DNA from 4 places in the Pseudomonas sp. ABC1 genome. Region 3 is predicted to be linked to each of the others. Evidence: predicted binding sites of a transcription regulator. Region 3 holds the regulator's gene; each other region holds the start of a gene.
What was found. Region 3 encodes sigma-54, which starts transcription at its own class of promoters, with help from an activator protein. Its sites were predicted from a motif close to ANTGGCATNNANNTTGCTNT; they were not measured.

Region 1 (5,339 bases), 1.4 Mb from region 3:
TCCCGGGCAACGCCAGCCGACGACGATTGAGCAGATGGGAGTCATCACGGCGCTCCGTCGCAGCCGCACTGCCCGAAACGGAAGCGCTCGCCGACGGCGCCTGGACAGGCGCCGCCTTGTCCGACGCCTCGGAAACCTGTGCAGCCGAGGTCTGGGCAAATGGGTTGGTACGCTCAGCCTGGGTCTGCTTGTTCAACTGCCGTACCAGCACATCGGCGATACCGATACCGCCACCTTCCCGCGACAGGCTGACGGACAGTTGCTGGTCATACATTTCCTGATAGCGCTTGCCAGCCTGACTGTTGAGCGGGTTGTCTTCGGCGATGACATCGGTCGCGGCGCGCATCGACTTGAGCATCTCGTTGAGAAACAGCGACTCGAATTCCTGCGCGACCTTGCGAACGTTCTGCTCGCCATCGCGGTCCTGCCCCACCTTCATTTCGTTCAGGCGATTGAGGTCGGAATAGCTGCCACTGTCGATGCCACGCCCTGCGGAGCCGAATCGTGTATTCATGCTCATCTCCGTCAGATAACGATCAAGTCGGCCTGCAAGGCGCCGGCCTGCTTGAGCGCTTCGAGAATGGCCATCAGGTCGCCAGGCGCTGCGCCAACCTGATTGACCGCACGCACGATCTCATCCAGCGTGGTCCCCGGGCCGAACTTGAACATCGGCTTGGCTTCCTGGTCGGCGCTCACACGAGAATTCGGTACGACGGCCGTCTGCCCTCCGGAAAAGGCGTTTGGCTGGCTGACCTGAGGGTCTTCCGTAATGGTGACGGTCAGGCTGCCGTGGGTCACGGCGGCCGGTTGTACCCTGACGTTCTGCCCGATGACGATGGTACCCGTCCGCGAGTTGATGATGACCTTGGCCACCGCCTGGCCCACTTCGATCTCGAGGTTTTCCAGAATGGCCAGGTAGTCCACACGCTGATTGGGATCGAGCGGCGCGGATACGCTGATCGAGCCGCCGTCGAGCGCCTTGGCGACACCTGGGCCCAACAGCTCATTGATCTGATCGACAACGTTCTTGGCCGTGGTGAAATCCGGGCGATTGAGGTTCAGCGTCAGGCTGTTGCCCTGGTTGAACGCGCTCGGCACCGGCCGCTCGACCGTGGCACCGCCAGGAATACGGCCCGCCGAGGGCACGTTGACCGTGATCCGCGAGCCATCCGCCCCACCTGCATCGAACCCACCCACGACCAGGTTGCCCTGGGCCAGGGCATAGACGTTGCCATCCACCCCCTTGAGCTGGGTCATCAACAGGCTGCCGCCGCGCAGGCTCTTGGCGTTACCGATGGAGGACACCGTGATGTCGATACTCTGGCCGGGCTTGGCGAAGGCCGGCAAGTCGGCATGCACGGAAACGGCGGCGACGTTCTTCAACTGGATGTTGCCGGAGCCGGGCGGCACGATGATGCCGAACTGAGCCAGCATATTGTTGAAGGTCTGAACCGTGAACGGTGTCTGGGTGGTCTGGTCACCACTGCCATTCAAACCCACCACCAGGCCATAACCGACCAGTTGGTTGCTACGCACACCGCTGATGGTAGCGATATCCTTCAGCCGCTCGGCATGCACCGGAGCCGAAGCGAGCATCAGCGCTGCCAGCAAAAGGAAGAATCTCGGCATCTGCTTGCCCTCCATCAGAACGGCCAGAGCGGGCTGAGGAAGAAACGGTCCAGCCAGCCCGGCTGGCTCGCGTCGGCAAAGGCCCCAGTGCCCGAGTAGGTGATCCGTGCATCGGCGATGCGAGTCGAGGAAACGCTGTTGTCCGTCGCAATATCGTCAGCGCGTACAAGGCCTGCGATACGTACCAGCTCATCGCCGGTATTGAGGGTCATCCACTTTTCCCCACGCACAGCCAGGATGCCGTTGGGCAGGACCTCGGAGACAGTCACGGTGATCGAGCCGGACAGGCTGTTGCTCTGCCCCGCCTGACCGGAACCAGAGGTGTCTCGATTGGCCGAGTACTCGGCGCCGATACGGGAAGTCATCGAGTTGACTGCCGATACGTTCCCCCCGAACAGGGAGCCCAGACCTATGTTGGCACTGCTGTCCTTGGACAACTGGGAGTTGGCGTTCTTGCTGGCCTGGGTGCGCTCGTTGAGCGTGATGGTGATGATGTCTCCAACCCTGAAGGCCTTGCGATCGCCGAACAGGTTGCTTTCGAAGCCGGCCTGGTAGATGGCACCGTTGTTCTGCGCAGCCGGCAGCGGTGTACGCGGCAGCACGGGGGAATAATAGGGATCGTTGGGCCGAGGGGCCGGCGCCATGCAGCCCGCGAGCAGCACGACGGAAGACAACGATACGGCACTCAACAGACGACGCATGTTCACCTCGATCGATCAGAGCTGCTGTGTCACGAAGGACAGCATCTGGTCGGCAGTGGAGATCACCTTGGAGTTCATTTCGTAGGCGCGCTGGGTGGTGATCATGTTGACCATCTCCTCCACCACGCTGACGTTGGAGTTCTCCAGGGTGTTCTGCAGGACAGTGCCCAGGCCATTCAGGCCGGGCGTACTGATCTGCGGCGCCCCGCTGGCGGCAGTTTCGAGGAACAGGTTGTTCCCCATGGCCTGCAGGCCGGCAGGGTTGATGAAGTCGGCGGTCTGGAGATTGCCGATGATCTGCGGCTGGGCATTGCCGAGCGTCGTGACGGAAACCGTGCCGTCCTCACCGACCGTGAACGTCTGCGTCTCCGCCGGCACGACGATGGCCGGCTCCAGCGCATAGCCATTGGAGGTCACGACCTGCCCATCGGCATTCAGGTGGAAACTGCCATCGCGCGAGTAGGAAATAGTGCCGTCAGGCAGCAGGATCTGGAAGAAACCCCGGCCATTGACCGCCATGTCCAGCGGCTGCTCGGTGGTCTGCAGGCTGCCTGTGGTGAACTGCTTCTGCGTGCCCACGATACGGACACCGGTACCCAGTTGCAGGCCAGACGGCAATTCGCTGTCCTGGCTGGACTGCCCGCCGGGCTGACGACGGATCTGGTAGAGCAGGTCCTGGAATTCGGCACGGTCTTTCTTGAAGCCCGTGGTCGAGACGTTGGCCAGGTTGTTGGAGATCGTGGTCAGGTTCATGTCCTGAGCCGACAGACCGGTCTTGCTCACCCACAGTGCTGGAAGCATGGTTTCTCCTCGTACGCCGTAAAGCAGGCGCTACGCTGGTGATTAGCTGATTTGCAGGACACGCGCCATGGCGGCGGCATCGTCTTCGGCTGTGCGCATCATCTTCACGTGAAGCTCGAACTGACGCGCAAGCGCCAGCATGGATGTCATTTCGGCCACCGCATTGACGTTGCTCGTCTCAAGAAAGCCCGAGACCACCCGGACATTCGCGTCGGCCTCGACCGGCGGCAGTCCATCTTTCATGCGGATCATGCCGTCGGTGCCTTTTTCCATCTGCGCCAGTTCGGGATTGACCAGCTTCAGGCGGTCCACGACGACCACGACATTGGGATCTTCCCCAAGGGCACGCACGCTGATGGTGCCGTCCTGGCCGATCTCGACCTTCTGCTCGGGCGGAACCGCCACTGGCCCGGCATTCCCCATCACAGGCGAACCATCGGGAGTGCGCAGCATGCCAAGGGCATCGATCTTCAAGCTGCCGGTGCGCACGTAGGCTTCGCTTCCATCCGCGGCCTGAATGGCCAGCCAGCCCTCACCCTCGACGGCCACGTCCAGCTCACGACCGGTCTCTTGCAACGTGCCCGGGGTAAAGTCAGTGGCAGGCCGCTCACTCATCGCATAGACGCGCGCCGGAAAACTGTCACCGAAAACCTGCATGGAGCGGGCCTGCTCGAAATCCCGACGGAACCCCGTCGTGGAGATATTCGCCAAGTTGTTGGCATGCGCCTGCTGGGCCAGCGCATTCTGGCTAGCCCCCGTCATGGCTACATAAAGCAGTTTGTCCATCGAAACCTCCGGAACACGAGATTGACGCCAAGCGTTCGATGAGCATGACAAAGCAAGCGGCGTGCCAGCCTGATCAATTACTGAACACCGCCATAGCCCGCACATACAGCCCGGACATGACAAAGGCCCTTTCGGGCCTTCCGGTGAAACAGCGGCAACGCCTTGCCACCCATGGCAAACGATCGACCCCGGCACGGGCGCCTATGAAAGCCCCCGTGACAGACCGAGGGCAATCACTGCCCCAGCGTCAGCACCTTCTGCAACATGGTCTTGGCCGTGTTCATCAATTCGGCATTGGTCTGGAACGAGCGGCTCGCCGAAATCATGTCGGCCATTTCCTCGACCACATTGACATTCGGGTAGTAGACATAGCCATTCTCATCGGCTGCCGGATGACTCGGCTCATAACGGGCCTGGAGCTCGCCCTGATCCTCGATCACACCCAGCACCTGGACACCGACGCCCGCATCGTCCTGGTTGGCGAACAGGGACTGGTTCGGCTGCCCATTGGCCTGCTGGAACACCGTCGCGAACACCGGATGGCGCGCGCGGTAAGTCTGGTCGACGCTGGACGACACCGTCTCGGCGTTGGCGATATTGCTGGAGATGGTATTGAGGCGAGTGCTCTGGGCACTCATGCCGCTACCAGCGATATTGAAGACATTACTCAGTGACATGGATGCACTCCTTAATTCGCGCCACGCAGGTTATTCGCCACGCAGGGCGCTCATCAGCCCTTTGAACTTACTGTTCAGCAGCGTGAAGCTTGCCTGAAAGTCGATGGCGTTCTGGGCATAGTTGGACTGCTCGATCTGGACATCGACAGTGTTCTGGTCAAGAGAAGGCTGGTGAGGCGTGCGGAAACGCAGCGAAGGATCGGCGATCTCCAGCCCTTGTGCCTCGATATGGCGTTCGCTGGTGCGCGCAGCGTTGAACGCGCCCTGCCCAGCGGAAGCCTGCTGCGCCTCAAGGACACTGGAGAATTCGATATCCCGCGCCTTGTAGTTGGGCGTATCGGCGTTGGCGATATTGTTGCTCAGCACCTCTGCGCGCTGCGCGCGGAAGCCCAAAGCCTTTTCATGAAGCCCCAATGCCTTGTCGAAACTGATACTCATGACCTGCCTGCCGAATGCGAGCCTGTTTCCACAGGGCCAAGCAAAGGACATGCCACACAAGTAACAGATTGATTTTGAAAGGGTTTTATCCAGAACAGAACATAAGCAGCGTCAAGGCACCCACTTTCAACCCTGGTTCAGATGGCCAAAAACGCCCAAGGCGACAGTTTTCTGCCGCCTGCCGGGACTCAGCGCGCCTTGTAGATGATCCCCGGACTGCATTGCACCATCTGGTACAACTCCGGCAGGCCGTTGAGCGCCTCGGAAGCTCCCAGGAACAGGTAGCCGCCGGGCCTGAGCGTGGCAT
Region 2 (5,339 bases), 1.6 Mb from region 3:
GTCCAGGCCACGGGTGCAGATTTCCTCGAACTCTTCACGGTTGTAGGCGATACCGCCGCCGGTGCCACCCATGGTGAAGGACGGACGGATGATGCAGGGGAAGCCGACCTTGTCGAGTACGCCGTAGGCTTCTTCCATGCTATGGGCGATGCCCGAGACCGGGCAGGCCAGGCCGATGTCCTTCATCGCCTTGTCGAAGCGCGAACGGTCTTCGGCCTTGTCGATGGTGTCGGCATTGGCACCGATCATTTCGACGCCGAACTTCTCCAGCACGCCATTGCGCTCCAGCTCCAGGGCGCAGTTCAGCGCGGTCTGGCCGCCCATGGTCGGCAGCAGCGCGTCGGGGCGCTCCTTCTCGATGATCTTGGCCACCGTCTGCCACTTGATCGGCTCGATGTAGGTGGCATCGGCCATGGCCGGGTCGGTCATGATGGTGGCCGGGTTGGAGTTCACCAGGATGACGCGGAAACCCTCTTCCTTCAGCGCCTTGCAGGCCTGGGCGCCGGAGTAGTCGAACTCGCAGGCCTGGCCGATGACGATGGGGCCGGCGCCGAGGATCAGGACACTTTTGATATCTGTACGTTTTGGCATAGGTCTTACTCGAATCCTTCGCTCAGCGGATCAACGGCGGGCAGCCATGGCGGAGATGAAACGGTCGAACAGCGGCGCGACGTCGTGCGGCCCCGGGCTCGCCTCGGGGTGGCCCTGGAAGCTGAACGCAGACTTGTCGGTGCGTTCGATACCCTGCAGGGTGCCGTCGAACAGCGACTTGTGGGTCGCGCGCAGGTTGCCCGGCAGGCTCTCGTGGTCCACCGCGAAGCCGTGGTTCTGGCTGGTGATCATCACCACGCCGCTGTCCAGGTCCTGCACAGGGTGGTTGGCACCATGGTGCCCGTTGGGCATCTTCACGGTCTTCGCACCAGAGGCCAGCGCCAGCAACTGGTGGCCCAGGCAGATACCGAATACCGGGATATCGGTCTCGAGAACCTGTTGGATCGCCTCGATGGCGTAGTCGCACGGCTCGGGGTCGCCAGGGCCGTTGGACAGGAAGACGCCATCCGGCTTCAGCGCCAGGGCTTCGCTGGCCGGCGCCTGGGCTGGCAGCACGGTGACGCGGCAACCGCGCTCGACCAGCATGCGCAGGATATTCAGCTTGACGCCGAAGTCGTAGGCCACCACGTGGTAAGGCAACGCTTCAGCAGCAATTTCGGGATGACTGTCGTCCTTCAGGTTCCAGACACTGGAGCGCCACTCGTAGCGCTCACGGGTGCTGACTTCCTTGGCAAGGTCCATGCCTTTCAGGCCTGGGAAGCTGCGCGCCAGCTCAAGGGCCTTTTCTTCGGTCGCGTCGGCACCCGCCAGGATGCAGCCGTTCTGCGCACCTTTCTCTCGCAGGATGCGGGTCAGGCGACGGGTATCGATACCGGCGATGGCGACAGTGCCACGCTCCTTCAGGTACTCGTCCAGCGGCTGGCGGTTGCGCCAGTTGCTGGCGACCAACGGCAGGTCGCGGATCACCAGGCCAGCAGCCCAGACCTGCGAAGCCTCGGCGTCTTCCGGCGTGGTGCCGGTATTGCCGACATGCGGATAGGTCAGGGTGACGATCTGACGGGCATAGGACGGATCGGTGAGGATTTCCTGATAGCCGGTCATGGCGGTGTTGAAGACCACTTCACCTATGGTCTGGCCATCGGCCCCGATGGATTCGCCGCGGAAGATGCTGCCATCGGCGAGGGCCAGAATGGCAGGTTGAAGGGCTGGCTTAGTCAAGAGACCTCCCGAAGATCTGGCTGAAGCGCACGCAGATTGTAAAAAAGCGGGATGACGTGTGAAGGTCATCCCGCTTTTTATATGAATTCATTCTGCGCAACTTTTACTTTTAGTGGACACACTAAAGTAGGAATCATACAGAAAGGCTGCCAATCGGTCCACCCGAGACACCGGATCCGGCACAAAGCACAGGCGATTGGCATGGACGCCCCGAAATCGCCCACCTCGTCGGACCGCACGCCTCCCCGGCGCACCAAAAATGCGCAGCACAGTCGAAGGGAAAAACCAACTCGCTGATTTTGATAGGGAAATCTTTATGGCTCGCACCTTGCTTGAGGCTTTGCATACAGGGCAAAAGGAGCGATGCATGCAAGCCTTCTACGATGAAATGATCGATGCCAACGGAGAGTGCCGCCCGCACTACAAGGCATTCGCCAAGTGGCTGGCCGACACACCAGAGGAGTTGCTGCAACAGCGCCGGCGCGAAGCCGACCTGCTGTTCCACCGCGCCGGCATTACCTTCACCCTCTACGGCGACGAGCAGGGAACCGAGCGCCTGATCCCTTTCGACACCATCCCCCGCGCCATCCCCGCCAGCGAATGGCGCCAGGTGGAGCGCGGCTGCATCCAGCGCGTCCAGGCGCTGAACATGTTCCTCGATGACATCTACCACGACCAGCGCATCCTCAAGGCCGGCATCGTTCCGGCCGAGCAGGTGCTGGTCAACGATCACTACCAGTTGGCGATGTGCGGCCTGGATCTGCACCGCAACCTCTATGCGCACATCTCCGGCGTCGACCTGGTGCGCGATGGCGACGGCAGTTACTACGTCCTCGAAGACAACCTGCGCACCCCCAGCGGCGTCAGCTACATGCTGGAAGACCGCAAGATGATGATGCGCCTGTTCCCCGAACTGTTCGCCAGCCAGCGCATCGCACCGATCAACCACTACCCGAGCCTGCTGCTGGACACCCTGCGCAGCTCCAGTCCGCTAGACAACCCCAGCGTGGTGGTGATGACACCCGGCCGCTTCAACAGCGCTTATTTCGAACACGCCTTCCTCGCCCGGGAAATGGGCGTGGAACTGGTGGAAGGCGCCGACCTGTTCGTGCGCGACGACAAGGTCTTCATGCGCACCACCTACGGCGCCAAGCCGGTGGATGTGATCTACCGCCGCCTGGACGACGCCTACCTCGACCCGCTGGCGTTCAACCCGCACTCGGCACTCGGCGTACCGGGGCTGCTGTCGGCCTACCGCCGCGGCAACCTGGTACTGGCCAACGCCATCGGCACCGGTGTCGCCGACGACAAGGCCATCTACCCCTACGTCCCGGACATGATTCGCTTCTACCTGAGCGAAGAGCCGATCCTCAAGAACGTGCCAACCTGGCAATGCCGCAAGCCCGAGGAACTGTCCCACGTCCTGGCCAACCTGCCGCAACTGGTGGTCAAGGAAACCCAGGGTTCCGGTGGCTACGGCATGCTGGTCGGCCCCGCCGCCAGCCAGGCCGAGATCGAGGACTTCCGCCAGCGCCTCAAGGCCAACCCCGCCAACTACATCGCCCAGCCGACCCTCAGCCTGTCGACCTGCCCGACCTTCGTCGACAGCGGCATCGCACCGCGCCACATCGACCTGCGCCCCTTCGTCCTCAGTGGCCAGGATACCCGCCTGGTGCCCGGCGGCCTGACCCGCGTGGCATTGCGCGAAGGCTCACTGGTGGTCAACTCATCCCAGGGCGGTGGCACCAAGGACACCTGGATCGTGGAGGACTGCCCATGCTGAGCCGTACCGCTGCCGACCTCTACTGGATGTCCCGCTACCTGGAACGTGCGGAAAACCTCGCCCGCATGATGGAAGTCAGCTATTCGCTGTCGCTGATGCCGCAAGCCGGCCAGGGCAACGGCCTGGAAGAACTGGGCATGCCACTGCTGATCACCGGCACCCTGGAAGCCTACCAGCAGCGCCATGGCGAGCTGCATGGCGAACGCATGCTGCACTTCTTTGCCCTGGACGAGCAGAACCCGGCCAGCATCTACAACTGCCTGGCCAGTGCCCGCGCCAACGCCCACGCCGTGCGTGGCCGCATCACGGCGGACATGTGGGAAAACATCAACACCTCCTGGCTGGACATGCGCGGCATCGCCGAACAAGGGCTCGGGCGCTACGGCATCAGCCGCTTCTGCGACTGGGTCAAGGAGCGCTCGCACCTGTTCCGTGGCGCCACCGTCGGCACCATCATGCGTGGCGACGCCTACCGTTTCATCCGCCTGGGCACCTTCATCGAGTGCGCCGACAACACCCTGCGCCTGCTGGATGCACGCTACGAACTGCTGGGCGAGGAAGCTGACTCGATCGAAGACCGCTCGGCACACGCCTACTACCAGTGGAGCGCACTGCTGCGCGCGCTCTCGTCGTTCGAAGCCTTCGCCGACATCTACCGTGGCTCGCCACGGGCCGGCAAGGTCGCCGAGTTGCTGTTGTTGCGCGCGGAAGTCCCGCGCTCGCTGCGCACCTGCCTGGACGAGATCGACCGGATCCTGTCCAGCCTGCCTGGCGACAACGGGCGTCCCGCCCAACGCCTGGCCGCCGAACTGGTGGCCGGCATGCGCTACACCACCATCGAGGAAATCCTGCAACAGGGCCTGCATGACTCGATCACCCGCCACATCGAGCACCTGCAATCATTGAGCAACGCCATCCACAGCGCTTACCTGGAGGCCGCATGAAGCTTTCCATCGACCATGACACCACCTACAGCTACGACGACCAGGTGCGCGCCAGCATCCAGTACCTGCGCCTGACGCCCCAGCAAAGCCGGCGCCAGCGCATCCTCAGTTGGAACCTGGAACTGCCGCGCCCGGCTTCGGCGCAGATCGATCCGTACGGCAATATCCTGCACGTGCTGACCCTCGACGAACCCCACGACTCGATCCTGATCCGCGCCCGCGGCCAGGTGGAGATCGATATCGACGTAGACACCGGACAGGAGCCCGGTTCGCCACTGCCCTTCCTGCGCAGCACGCCGCTGTCCCAGGCCGACCAGGCTCTGCGCGACTTCGCCTGGCAGCACACCGACGGCCAGCGCAACCACCAGGCGCTGAGCCAGTTGATGGAAGCCCTGGCCGAACACATCGAATACGTGCCCGGCGCCACCCACGTCGACAGCAGCGCCAGCACGGCCTTCGCCGGGCGTGCCGGGGTCTGTCAGGACCACACCCACGCCTTCCTCGCCTGCGCTCGCAGCATCGGCGTGCCGGCCCGCTACGTTTCCGGCTACCTCTACACCGAGGACAGCGGCCACCTGGCCAGCCACGCCTGGGCCGAGGTCTGGCTCGACGGCGCCTGGTACAGCTTCGACGTGACCAACCGCCTGACACGCCCGGAACGTCACCTGAAACTGGCCGTCGGCCTCGACTACCTGGACGCCTGCCCGGTGCGCGGCATGCGTCGGGGCGGCGGCGACGAACGTATGCACGCCAAGGTGCTGGTTGCGCCCATGCAGATGAGCCAGCAGTGATGCGGCGGCACGCTTCAAGTCGTCGGCTTGAAGCGTGCCCTCAGGCTATAC
Region 3 (5,339 bases):
CAACGTGCGCGAGACCCTGGATATCTGCGAAACGGCCTATATCGTCAACGACGGCCAGCTTATCGCCGAGGGCGACGCCCAGTCGGTCCTGAGCAATGAACTGGTGAAAGAGGTATACCTGGGGCATGAGTTCCGGCTGTAGAGGTAGGCTATCGACGCCACGTTGGTCATATATGAATAAAGCTACCCCTCGAGAATCGTCAATGCTCCACCATCTCCGTCCCTTGACCGTTCTCTGCAGCGCAGTCTGTCTGGTTGCATGCACCACGCAACCGCCAACATCTTCTCCCGGTGCCGCACCAGCCAGCCAGCGGGAAACCGCCCAACAACAGGCAAAGGACCTTTATAACCGCGGCGAACGCCATTACTACGGTATCGGCACTCGCCAGGATTACTCTGAAGCGCTGGCCTGGTACGAAAAGTCCGCCACCAAAGGCAATGCAGAGGCCATGTTCTCGCTCGCCGCCATGTATGCATCAGGCGAAGGCAGGCCCCGGGATGAACGCAAGGCCATTGACTGGTATGAGCGAGCCACCGAGCAGAATCATCCACAGGCAATGTACAACCTGGCCCTACGACTCGCCGAAGGACACGGTGTCAGCCGAAACCTTGAACGCGCAGTGATCCTGTATCGGAAAGCCGCTGACAGTGGCCATGCCAGCGCACTGAACAACCTGGGCATGCTCTACAACAGTGGCGAGGGTGTTCCGCAAGACAGCGTTGAAGCGGCTCGCCTGTTCGAACAGGCAGCGAACGCAGGAGAAATCAACGCCTTCAATAATATCGGCTATTGCTACCAGAACGGTATCGGCGTCACACGCAACCCGGAACTCGCCATGCAGTGGTACCTCAGAGGCGCCGCCGCGGGCAACGCAGCCTCGATGAACTCCATTGGCTACCTGTATTCCCAGGGCATCGGTGTACGACAGGACTACACGCAGGCCACCAACTGGTATCGCCAGGCCGCAGAGCACGGTAACACCCTGGCCACCTACAACCTCGCATTGCGCTATGCCAGGGGGGAAGGCGTAGCGCAGGACTACGCCGAAGCCAGGCGCTGGTTCGAGCGTGCTGCCCAGCAAGGCGACAGCGATGCCCTCAATGACATCGGCCTGCTTTACCAGAAGGGCCAGGGCGTTCCTCGGGACCTCGACAAAGCTCGCGCCTACTTCATGCGCGCAGCCGCTGCTGGTAACGAAGCCACTGCAGACTACCTCAAGGCCCTCGACGCAGAACGCTGAGTACGGATACAAGCCGCCTCCCGCCGAACGGCTGGCGTGCGGCGCAACATTGAAACGTCAACAGACCCTAGCCAAACACCCAAGAAGTAGGCATATAATTTGCTTCATAGCGGACGCCGGGGCGTCCATGTATGTAGCAACAGGCGCCAGCGCCGGCAAACAGGGTTTGAAGTCTCTGCCATGAAACCATCTCTCGTCCTAAAGATGGGCCAGCAGCTAACGATGACACCGCAGCTGCAACAGGCCATACGTTTGCTCCAGCTTTCCACGCTGGACCTCCAGCAGGAAATCCAGGAAGCACTGGACTCGAACCCGATGCTGGAACGGGAAGAAGACGGCGACGACTTCGACAACTCGGACCCCATGGCCGAAGGCACGGAAACCGCCACGGGCGAATCCGCGACCAAGCAGGAAAGCTACGACGAGCCGTCCGCCACCTCGGAAAGCCTCGACGACAACGACTGGGGCGAACGCATTCCCAGCGAACTGCCGGTGGACACCGCCTGGGAAGACATCTACCAGACCAGCGCCAGCAGCCTGCCCAGCAACGATGACGACGAGTGGGACTTCACTACCCGCACCAGCGCCGGCGTCAGCCTGCAGAGCCACCTGCTCTGGCAACTGAACCTGTCCCCCATGAGCGACACCGACCGGCTGATCGGTGAGACCCTGATCGACTGCATCAACGACCAGGGCTACCTGGAAGAAACCCTCGAGGAAGTACTGGAGTCCTTCGACCCGGAGCTTGAGATCGAGCTTGACGAGATCGAGGCCGTCCTGCGCCGTATCCAGCACTTCGAGCCCTCAGGCGTTGGCGCACGCGATCTACGCGAATGCCTGCTGCTGCAACTGCGCCAATCGCCGCCGCAGACACCCTGGCTGGAACAGGCCCGGCACCTGATCGACAATCACCTGGAAGTCCTCGCCAGCCGCGATTACAACCTGCTGATGCGGCGCATGAAGCTCAAGGAAGACGAGCTGCGCCAGGTGATCGAACTGATCCAGTCGCTCAACCCGCGCCCTGGCTCGCAGATCGAGGCCAGCGAACCGGAATACGTGGTACCGGACGTGATCGTGCGCAAGCACAACGAACGCTGGCTGGTGGAACTGAACCAGGAAGCGATCCCGCGCCTGCGCGTCAATGCCCAGTATGCCGGCTTCGTCAAACGCGCCGACTCGAGCAGCGACAACACCTTCATGCGCAACCAGTTGCAGGAAGCGCGCTGGTTCATCAAGAGCCTGCTCAGCCGCAACGAGACCCTGATGAAGGTCGCCACGCAGATCGTCGAGCACCAGAAGGGCTTTCTCGAGCACGGCGACGAAGCCATGAAGCCGCTGGTGCTGCATGACATCGCCGAGGCCGTGGGCATGCACGAGTCGACCATTTCCCGCGTCACCACGCAGAAATACATGCACACGCCACGGGGCATCTACGAGCTGAAGTACTTCTTCTCCAGCCATGTCAGCACCTCCGAAGGCGGCGAATGCTCCTCCACCGCGATACGCGCCATCATCAAGAAGCTGGTCGCCGCGGAAAACCAGAAAAAGCCATTGAGCGACAGCAAGATCGCTGGTCTACTGGAGGCACAAGGCATACAGGTCGCCCGTCGCACCGTAGCCAAGTATCGGGAATCGTTGGGAATTGCACCGTCCAGCGAACGCAAGCGGCTGATCTAGCCAAACGCGGCCGAAACAGGGTGCAAGCCTCGACAGCTCGCTCTTCATAGAAATAAAAAAGGAGTAGTAGTATGCAAGTCAACATCAGCGGCGTTCATCTGGAAGTGACTCCAGCCCTGCGCGACTACATCGAGGAAAAGTTCGATCGCCTGGAGCGGCACTTCGATCGCATCATCACCGTGCAGGTCACCCTGCAAGTCGAAAAACTCAAGCAGAAGGCCGAAGGTTCCCTGCATGTGGCCGGCAAGGAAGTGGTTGCGAACTCCGAACATGAAGACATGTATGCCGCTATCGACCTGCTCGTCGACAAGCTCGACCGCCAGTTGATCAAGCACAAGGAAAAGCAACTCGATCACCACCAGGGTACGGTCGCTCGCTGAGCATGCCATGATTCGATTCGACTCTATCCTCTCCCCCGGACGCGCCCTGACGGGCGTTCCGGGCGTCAGCAAGAAGCGCGTTCTCGAACAGATTGCCCGGGTAATCGCCCAGGACGCACCCGACCTCGACGAACAAACCATATTCGAAAGCCTGATCGCCAGGGAAAAGCTCGGCTCGACCGGCTTCGGCAATGGCATCGCGATTCCCCATTGCCGCATCACCGGCTGCAGCCAGCCCCTGAGCGCCGTGCTGTGCCTGGAAACACCCGTGGACTTCGATGCACTCGACGGCCAACCTGTCGACCTGCTCTTCGTGCTGCTGGTCCCCCAGGCTGCCACCGACGAACACCTGGAGCTGCTGCGCCAGATCGCCGGCATGCTGGACGACGCCGAAATCAGGGCGCGCCTGCGCGCCGCGACGAGCAACGAAGCCCTGTACCAGGAAGTGGTACGCGCACAGCAAAGCCTTTTGCCATAGGAGAACACGCTTGAGCCAGACGACTGCCCTGCATCCGGTCCACCGCACGCAGCGTGAAGCACCATGCGCCTGATCATCGTCAGCGGTCGCTCTGGCTCCGGTAAAAGCACGGCGCTCGACGTGCTGGAGGACAACGGCTTCTATTGCATCGACAACCTGCCCGCCGCGCTGATGCCGGAACTGGCCGAGCGAGCGTTGCTGCATACCGAACTGCTGCACCCGCAGGTCGCGGTTTCCATCGACGCACGCAACTTGCCCAGCCAGTTGCAACGCTTCCCCGAGCTGCTGGCGGAAGTACGCGCCAAACACATCCACTGCGACGTGCTCTACCTCGACGCCGATGACGAAACCCTGCTCAAGCGCTTTTCGGAAACACGCCGGCGCCACCCCCTGACCAATGACAGCCGCTCGCTGGCCGAAGCCATTCGCGATGAAGAGCTGCTGCTGTCGCACATCATCGACAACGCCGATCTCAAGATCGACACCACCAATCTCAACCTGTACCAGTTGCGCGACACGCTCAAGCTGCGCCTGCTCAACAAGCCTGAACCGGGCACGGCCTTCCTTATCGAGTCATTCGGCTTCAAGCGTGGCATGCCGGTGGATGCCGACCTGGTCTTCGACGTGCGCTGCCTGCCCAACCCCTACTGGAAAGCCGAGCTGCGCGAATTCTCCGGCCAGGATCAACCGGTCATCGACTACCTGAGCGCCCAACCGGATGTCGAGGATATGTTCCAGGACATCCATGCCTACCTGAGCAAGTGGTTGCCCCGCTTCGCCGCCAGCAACCGGGCCTACGTCACCATCGCGATTGGCTGCACCGGCGGCCACCATCGCTCGGTCTACATCGCCGAACGCCTTGGGAAGGCGCTGCTGGAACCACTCAGGAACCTTCAGGTTCGCCATCGGGATCTGCCACATGCCAAGCTGTGAAACCACCATCATCAACAAACTCGGCCTGCATGCGCGCGCCGCGGCGAAGCTGACCGGCGTCGCAAAGCTCTATCCCTGCAAAGTCATGGTAGGTCGTAGCGCCGAGAACCTGGTGGATGGCAAGAACATCATGGCGGTGATGATGCTCGCCGCCAGCCAGCACACCCCACTGCACCTGAGCACCGAAGGCGAACAGGAAGAGCAGGCGCTGAAAGCACTGGTCGATCTGATCGAAGATTACTTCGGCGAGGGTCAGTAAGCCGCTGGGATGCTCTTTACCCCCTCTCCCGCTTGCGGGAGAGGGCTGGGGAGAGGGTAAAAACGCATAAGCCCTCTCCCCCAGCCCCTCTCCCATAAATGGGCGAGGGGAGAAAAACCTCAGGCAATTGTCCCGCATTCAACAAGCATCCGCCCTCTCCCGGCAAAACCTTATATAATTCGCGGTTTTCGCCAACGAATGAGAGGAATGCCGTGAGCGCTCTGCCACCCTGCCCGAAATGCAACTCCGAATACACCTATGAAGACGGTATCCAACTGGTCTGTCCAGAGTGTGCCCATGAGTGGTCGGCAACGGCTGCCGACAGCAGCTCGCAAGATGATGCCAAGGTGATCAAGGACTCGGTGGGTAAC
Region 4 (5,339 bases), 520 kb from region 3:
GCCACGCGGTGACCCGTGTCGCCGATGGCCTGCCGGGGTTCGGTATCGTGGCGGCGGTGCTGGGGATCGTGATCACCATGTCGATGCTGGGCTCCGGCGATCAGAATGCCATCGGCCAGCACGTTGCGGCCGCTCTGGTCGGTACCTTCCTCGGGATTCTGGCCGCTTATGGTTTCTTCGGTCCTCTGGCCGCGAGCCTGGAGCACGATGCCAAGGAAGAGCTGAACCTGTACGAAGCGATCAAGGCCAGCCTGGTGGCGTCGGCCTCCGGCATGCCGCCGACGCTGGCCGTGGAGTTCGGGCGCAAGGTGCTGTATCCGGCACACCGGCCGACGTTCTCCGAACTCGAACAGGCGATGCGTGGCGGCTAGTGGCCGTCGCCCTGACGCGTACCGACTGAATTCCAGGCCTGAGTATGGACAATAATCAACCCATCATCGTCAAACGGGTCAAGCGCTACGCCGCTGGCCACCACGGCGGCGCCTGGAAAATCGCCTTCGCCGACTTCGCCATTGCGATGATGGCGTTCTTCCTGGTGCTGTGGCTGCTTTCGTCCACGACGCCCGAGCAGCGCAAGGCGATTGCAGGCTACTTCCAGGACCCCATCGGTTTTACTGAGAGCGCGAGCCCCTACGTAATCGACCTGGGCGGCACGCCGACACCGGCCCCCGACAAGACGCTGAATCCGACCATGGACAGTTCGGGCACCGCGACCAGCCAGGCCGGCGCCGATGCCGTGGATGCCGAGGCGCTGGCCGAAGAGATCGAGCAGGAGCGCTTGCAACTGCTTCTGCAGGAATTGCAGGACAAGGTCGACGAAAACCCGACGCTGGAGCATTCCCGCGACCAGATCCAGTTCGAGATAACCCGCGACGGCCTGCGTATTCAGATCATGGATGCGGAGAATCGCCCGATGTTCGCCCTCGGCAGTGCCCAGTTGCAGCCGTACTTCGAGGATCTGCTGTTGGCCATGGCCGACACCATCAAGGCCGTACCGAACAAGATCAGCATCAGTGGCCATACCGATGCGAAGCCGTATTCCGGTGCGTCCAACTTCGGTAACTGGGAGCTTTCCGCCAGCCGCGCCAATGCGGCGCGGCGTACGCTGGTCACCGCGGGCTATCCCGAGGCACAGGTGGCGCGGGTCGTCGGGTATGCCTCGTCGGTGCTGCTGGATGCGGAGAACCCCTACAACCCGGTCAACCGCCGCATCGATATCCTCGTCCTGACCCGCAAGGCCCAGCGAGCCATCGAAGGTGAGCAGTCGGCCAGCGATGCCTCTTCCGCCACGACGGATGAGAAATCCGCCGAAGACCTGCCCAGAGAAGAGGTGCGCGAGAAGCTCAACGTCTTCGAGGAAGGCGTGCTCAAGATGCAGTGAGTCGTGGGGCTGCTCTCGAAGGGTTGTCCTTCGAAGCCCCAGGACCGTGCAGCCATGGGGCCGTGTCGCTGACGTCAGTACTTGATGAAGTGTTCGCGGTAGTGCCGCAGTTCGGCGATCGACTCGCGTATGTCATCCAGCGCCAGGTGAGTGCCGCCTTTCTTGAAGCTGTCACGAACCTCGGGCGCCCAGCGCGCTGCCAGCTCCTTCAGGGTCGAAACGTCCAGGTTGCGGTAGTGGAAGTAACTTTCCAGCGCCGGCATATGGCGGTACAGGAAGCGACGATCCTGGCAGATGCTGTTGCCGCAGATCGGCGACTTGCCCTTGGGCACCCATTGCTCCAGAAACGCCAGGGTCCGCGCCTGTGCTTCGAGGGTGTCGATCGTGCTCTCGCGTACACGCTGGGTCAGTCCTGACTTGCCGTGCTGGTTGGTGTTCCATTCGTCCATGCCGGCGAGGGTTTCGTCACTCTGGTGTATCGCGATCACCGGGCCTTCGGCCAGCACGTTCAGGTCGCTGTCGGTGACGATGGTCGCCATTTCGATGATGACATCGGTGTCCGGGTCAAGACCGGTCATTTCCAGGTCTATCCAGATCAGGTTCTGGGCGTTCTGCATGGCGAGGCTCCTCAAGTCGGGGCGCTATTCTAGCGTGCTCGCCTGTGGGTTGTGCGTACGGGATGGCATCGCCAGATGCACAAAAGCCGCCAGGAGCTGGCGGCTTTTGCAGGTGGTGCTACGAATCAGAACGACTTGGAGACGGACAGGGTCACGTTGCTGTTGCAGTTGTCCTTGTCGCCGTACCAGGCTTCGCAGGTGCCGCCCTTGATGTCGGTGTCGGTGTAGGCCAGCAGGAAGTCCAGGCCGATGAAGTTCTTGCTGACGCCAACCATCCAGTCGTCGTACTTGGCGTTGCTGCCGGTGGCGTCGATCGGGTCTTTGGTGTCGGTGCGGCCGTAGCTGAAGTGCAGGCCGAAGTCCTGCGGCAGCGCGTAGTCGTAGCCGATCCAGGTGTAGAGTTTGCTGTCCGGGTCGTAGGCGTATTTTGTGCCCAGGGTAAAGCCGTAGGCGCTGAGGGTGCCGATGACTTCGTCACTGGTCAGCTCATTGGCTTTTGGATAGGTGTAGCGGTTCCAGGACAGGTCGTAGCCGATATCGTCGGTGATATTGCCGGCATAGCCGACGTAGTAGTCGATCTCGACGCTGGAGCCGGCGAATGCCGCGCTGTCCACGTTGGATGCCCAGGTGCCGATATAGACGCCGCTTTCATGGGCGATGTCCAGGCTGCCCTGGATGGCGCCGGTGCCGTCGGTCTGCGACTGGCCGCGCCAGATGTAGTCGGTGGCGAAGGTGGCGGTCATGCTGACGTCGAAGGTCCCCAGGCTGGTAGGGAACTCTTCGGCTGCTGCAATGCTGCTGAGGCCGACGGTGCTCGCGCCGACGATTGCCAGGGCCAGTTTTTTCATCATCATGGTCAAGACTCCATCCGGATAACATGTATGCGTTAGGTGTTGTTTCAGCCCGTGGGGCTTTGTGCTTATCCACCGTTGCGCAAAGGCTTCGGTTGATTGTCCTTACGCATATTCCTTGCCAACTCTATAAGTCATTGTTTTTCAATGAGTTGAATGTTTTTTTGGGTTGTGCATGCGCTGTCGGGGAGCAAGTTAGCGGGGCTGTGCACCGATTTTGTGCCAGGGCGGAATGACCAGCCTCCGGGGCGGTGCTCTCGCTTGCGGCATCGCTTCCGGAACAGGACACTACGCAGCCCTGAATTTCGAGCCTTCGTCATGCCTGCCTTGCCTCCAGCCATTTTCCTGATGGGCCCTACCGCTTCGGGCAAGACCGACCTTGCGCTGGAACTGGCGAAAGTGCTGCCTTGTGAGTTGGTCAGTGTCGATTCGGCGCTGGTCTATCGTGGGATGGACATCGGAACGGCGAAGCCGGAGCCACGGGTGCTGGCTGAATATCCGCATCACCTGGTGGATATCCTCGACCCTCTCGAAAGCTATTCGGCTGCCCAGTTCCGGGAGGATGCCTTGCGGGCGATGGCGCAGATCAGTGGCGCGGGTCGCATCCCACTGCTAGTGGGCGGGACGATGTTGTATTTCAAGGCGTTGCTGGAGGGGCTGGCGGAAATGCCGGCTGCCGACCCTGCGATTCGTGCCGAACTGGAAGCCGTGCTTGCCGGCGAAGGCCTCGCGGCCCTGCACCGCAGGCTGCGGCAAGTCGACCCCGAGTCCGCTGCGCGCATTCACCCGAACGATCCCCAGCGCATCCTCAGGGCACTGGAAGTGCACAGGGTTGCAGGGGTGAGCATGACGGAGCTGCGCAGCCGGCAGGCGGCGCAAAAAACGGCTGGCGAAGGCGCAGGGGCGGGTGTCTTGCCTTATACTGTCGCGCAATTGGCAATCGCTCCGGTACAGCGGCAGTTGTTGCACGAGCGTATCGAACAGCGTTTTTCACGCATGATTGAACAGGGCTTCATCGACGAGGTCGTAGCCTTGCGTGCCCGCGGCGACCTGCATGCCGACCTGCCTTCGATGAGGGCGGTGGGCTACCGGCAGGTATGGGAATACCTGGATGGCCGTCTTTCCAGAGAGGATATGTCCGACAAAGGCGTCGCCGCCACCCGGCAACTGGCCAAGCGTCAGTTCACATGGTTGCGAAGCTGGGGCGAAATACACTGGCTAGACAGTCTTCGCTGTGACAATCTGCCGCGAGCATTGAAATACCTTCAGTCGCTCTCCATATTGAGCTGACATTGTTGTTTGACCGTCTATTCTCAGGCACGTGGACCGACGGAGTGAATGTGATCCGGTGTCATGGGTCGTTCAGACCCACACGATTTAATCAAAACTGATCCTCTAAGGAGTGCGGCACATGTCAAAAGGGCATTCGCTACAAGACCCTTACCTCAACACGCTACGTAAGGAGCGCGTTCCAGTTTCCATTTACCTGGTCAACGGCATCAAGCTGCAAGGCCAGATCGAGTCCTTCGACCAGTTCGTCATTCTGCTGAAGAACACCGTCAGCCAGATGGTCTACAAGCATGCGATCTCGACGGTCGTTCCAGGGCGTCCTGTCCGTCTGCCGGCCACTGGCGATGGCGAATCCCCAGAGGCGGATGACGTTTAAGTCGGGAGCTTTCCTTGTTTTTCGAACGCCACGGCGGTGGGGAAAGGGCCATTCTGGTTCACCTGGATGGCCATGACCCTTCCTTGCGGGAAGACCCGCAAGAGTTTCAGGAACTGGCTCGCTCGGCGGGTGCTGACACGGTCGGTTTCGTCAGTGTGTCCAGGCACCAGCCTTCAGCCAAGTTCCTGATCGGTAGCGGTAAGGTCGAAGAGTTGCGCGACCTGGTTCACCAGAATGAAGCTGAACTGGTGATCTTCAATCACACCCTGACGCCCAGTCAGGAGCGCAACCTCGAACAGGTGCTGGAATGCCGCGTACTCGACCGTACAGGGCTCATCCTCGATATCTTCGCGCAGCGTGCGCGTACCCATGAAGGCAAGTTGCAGGTCGAACTGGCTCAGTTGGACCATATGAGCACTCGCCTGGTACGTGGCTGGACCCACCTTGAGCGGCAGAAGGGCGGGATTGGTCTGCGTGGTCCGGGTGAAACCCAGCTCGAAACCGACCGCCGACTTTTGCGGGTACGCATACGGCAGATCAAGCAGCGTCTGGAGAAGGTCCGCAGCCAGCGTGACCAGGCTCGTCGAGGGCGCCGGCGGGCAGATATCCCGCAAGTGTCCCTGGTCGGCTATACCAACGCAGGCAAGTCGACGTTGTTCAACGGCCTGACTGAATCGGGCGTTTATGCGGCCGACCAGCTCTTCGCCACGCTCGACCCGACCCTGCGCAGGGTCGATCTCGATGACATCGGGCCAATGATTCTGGCCGATACCGTCGGTTTCATTCGGCATCTTCCACACAAGCTGGTCGAGTCGTTTCGTGCG

Region 1: a site for sigma-54 is predicted at 3,967-3,986, ahead of HW090_RS15805 (flagellar basal body rod protein FlgF). Genes of this name have one in related genera too.
Region 2: a site for sigma-54 is predicted at 2,086-2,105, ahead of HW090_RS14715 (circularly permuted type 2 ATP-grasp protein). Genes of this name have one in related genera too.
Region 4: a site for sigma-54 is predicted at 2,956-2,975, ahead of HW090_RS06360 (TorF family putative porin). Genes of this name have one in related genera too.

What each region holds. Positions count from the first base shown of each region.
Region 1 covers NZ_CP058349.1:3,592,719-3,598,057, reverse strand. Annotated here, with positions in the region: gene flgJ (flagellar assembly peptidoglycan hydrolase FlgJ) at 1-514, opposite strand, end outside; gene HW090_RS15820 (flagellar basal body P-ring protein FlgI) at 526-1,629, opposite strand; gene flgH (flagellar basal body L-ring protein FlgH) at 1,644-2,330, opposite strand; gene flgG (flagellar basal-body rod protein FlgG) at 2,346-3,131, opposite strand; gene HW090_RS15805 (flagellar basal body rod protein FlgF) at 3,174-3,917, opposite strand; gene flgC (flagellar basal body rod protein FlgC) at 4,151-4,594, opposite strand; gene flgB (flagellar basal body rod protein FlgB) at 4,625-5,032, opposite strand; gene HW090_RS15790 (protein-glutamate O-methyltransferase CheR) at 5,221-5,339, opposite strand, start outside.
Region 2 covers NZ_CP058349.1:3,369,169-3,374,507, reverse strand. Annotated here, with positions in the region: gene carB (carbamoyl-phosphate synthase large subunit) at 1-591, opposite strand, end outside; gene carA (glutamine-hydrolyzing carbamoyl-phosphate synthase small subunit) at 622-1,770, opposite strand; gene HW090_RS14715 (circularly permuted type 2 ATP-grasp protein) at 2,138-3,553, shown strand; gene HW090_RS14710 (alpha-E domain-containing protein) at 3,547-4,497, shown strand; gene HW090_RS14705 (transglutaminase family protein) at 4,494-5,288, shown strand.
Region 3 covers NZ_CP058349.1:916,602-921,940, forward strand. Annotated here, with positions in the region: gene lptB (LPS export ABC transporter ATP-binding protein) at 1-142, shown strand, start outside; gene HW090_RS04000 (tetratricopeptide repeat protein) at 204-1,241, shown strand; gene HW090_RS04005 (RNA polymerase factor sigma-54) at 1,422-2,918, shown strand; gene hpf (ribosome hibernation-promoting factor, HPF/YfiA family) at 2,990-3,298, shown strand; gene ptsN (PTS IIA-like nitrogen regulatory protein PtsN) at 3,306-3,776, shown strand; gene rapZ (RNase adapter RapZ) at 3,840-4,709, shown strand; gene HW090_RS04025 (HPr family phosphocarrier protein) at 4,696-4,968, shown strand; gene HW090_RS04030 (zinc ribbon domain-containing protein YjdM) at 5,181-5,339, shown strand, end outside.
Region 4 covers NZ_CP058349.1:1,435,586-1,440,924, reverse strand. Annotated here, with positions in the region: gene motA (flagellar motor stator protein MotA) at 1-371, shown strand, start outside; gene motB (flagellar motor protein MotB) at 416-1,381, shown strand; gene orn (oligoribonuclease) at 1,456-1,998, opposite strand; gene HW090_RS06360 (TorF family putative porin) at 2,124-2,852, opposite strand; gene miaA (tRNA (adenosine(37)-N6)-dimethylallyltransferase MiaA) at 3,168-4,139, shown strand; gene hfq (RNA chaperone Hfq) at 4,261-4,515, shown strand; gene hflX (ribosome rescue GTPase HflX) at 4,530-5,339, shown strand, end outside.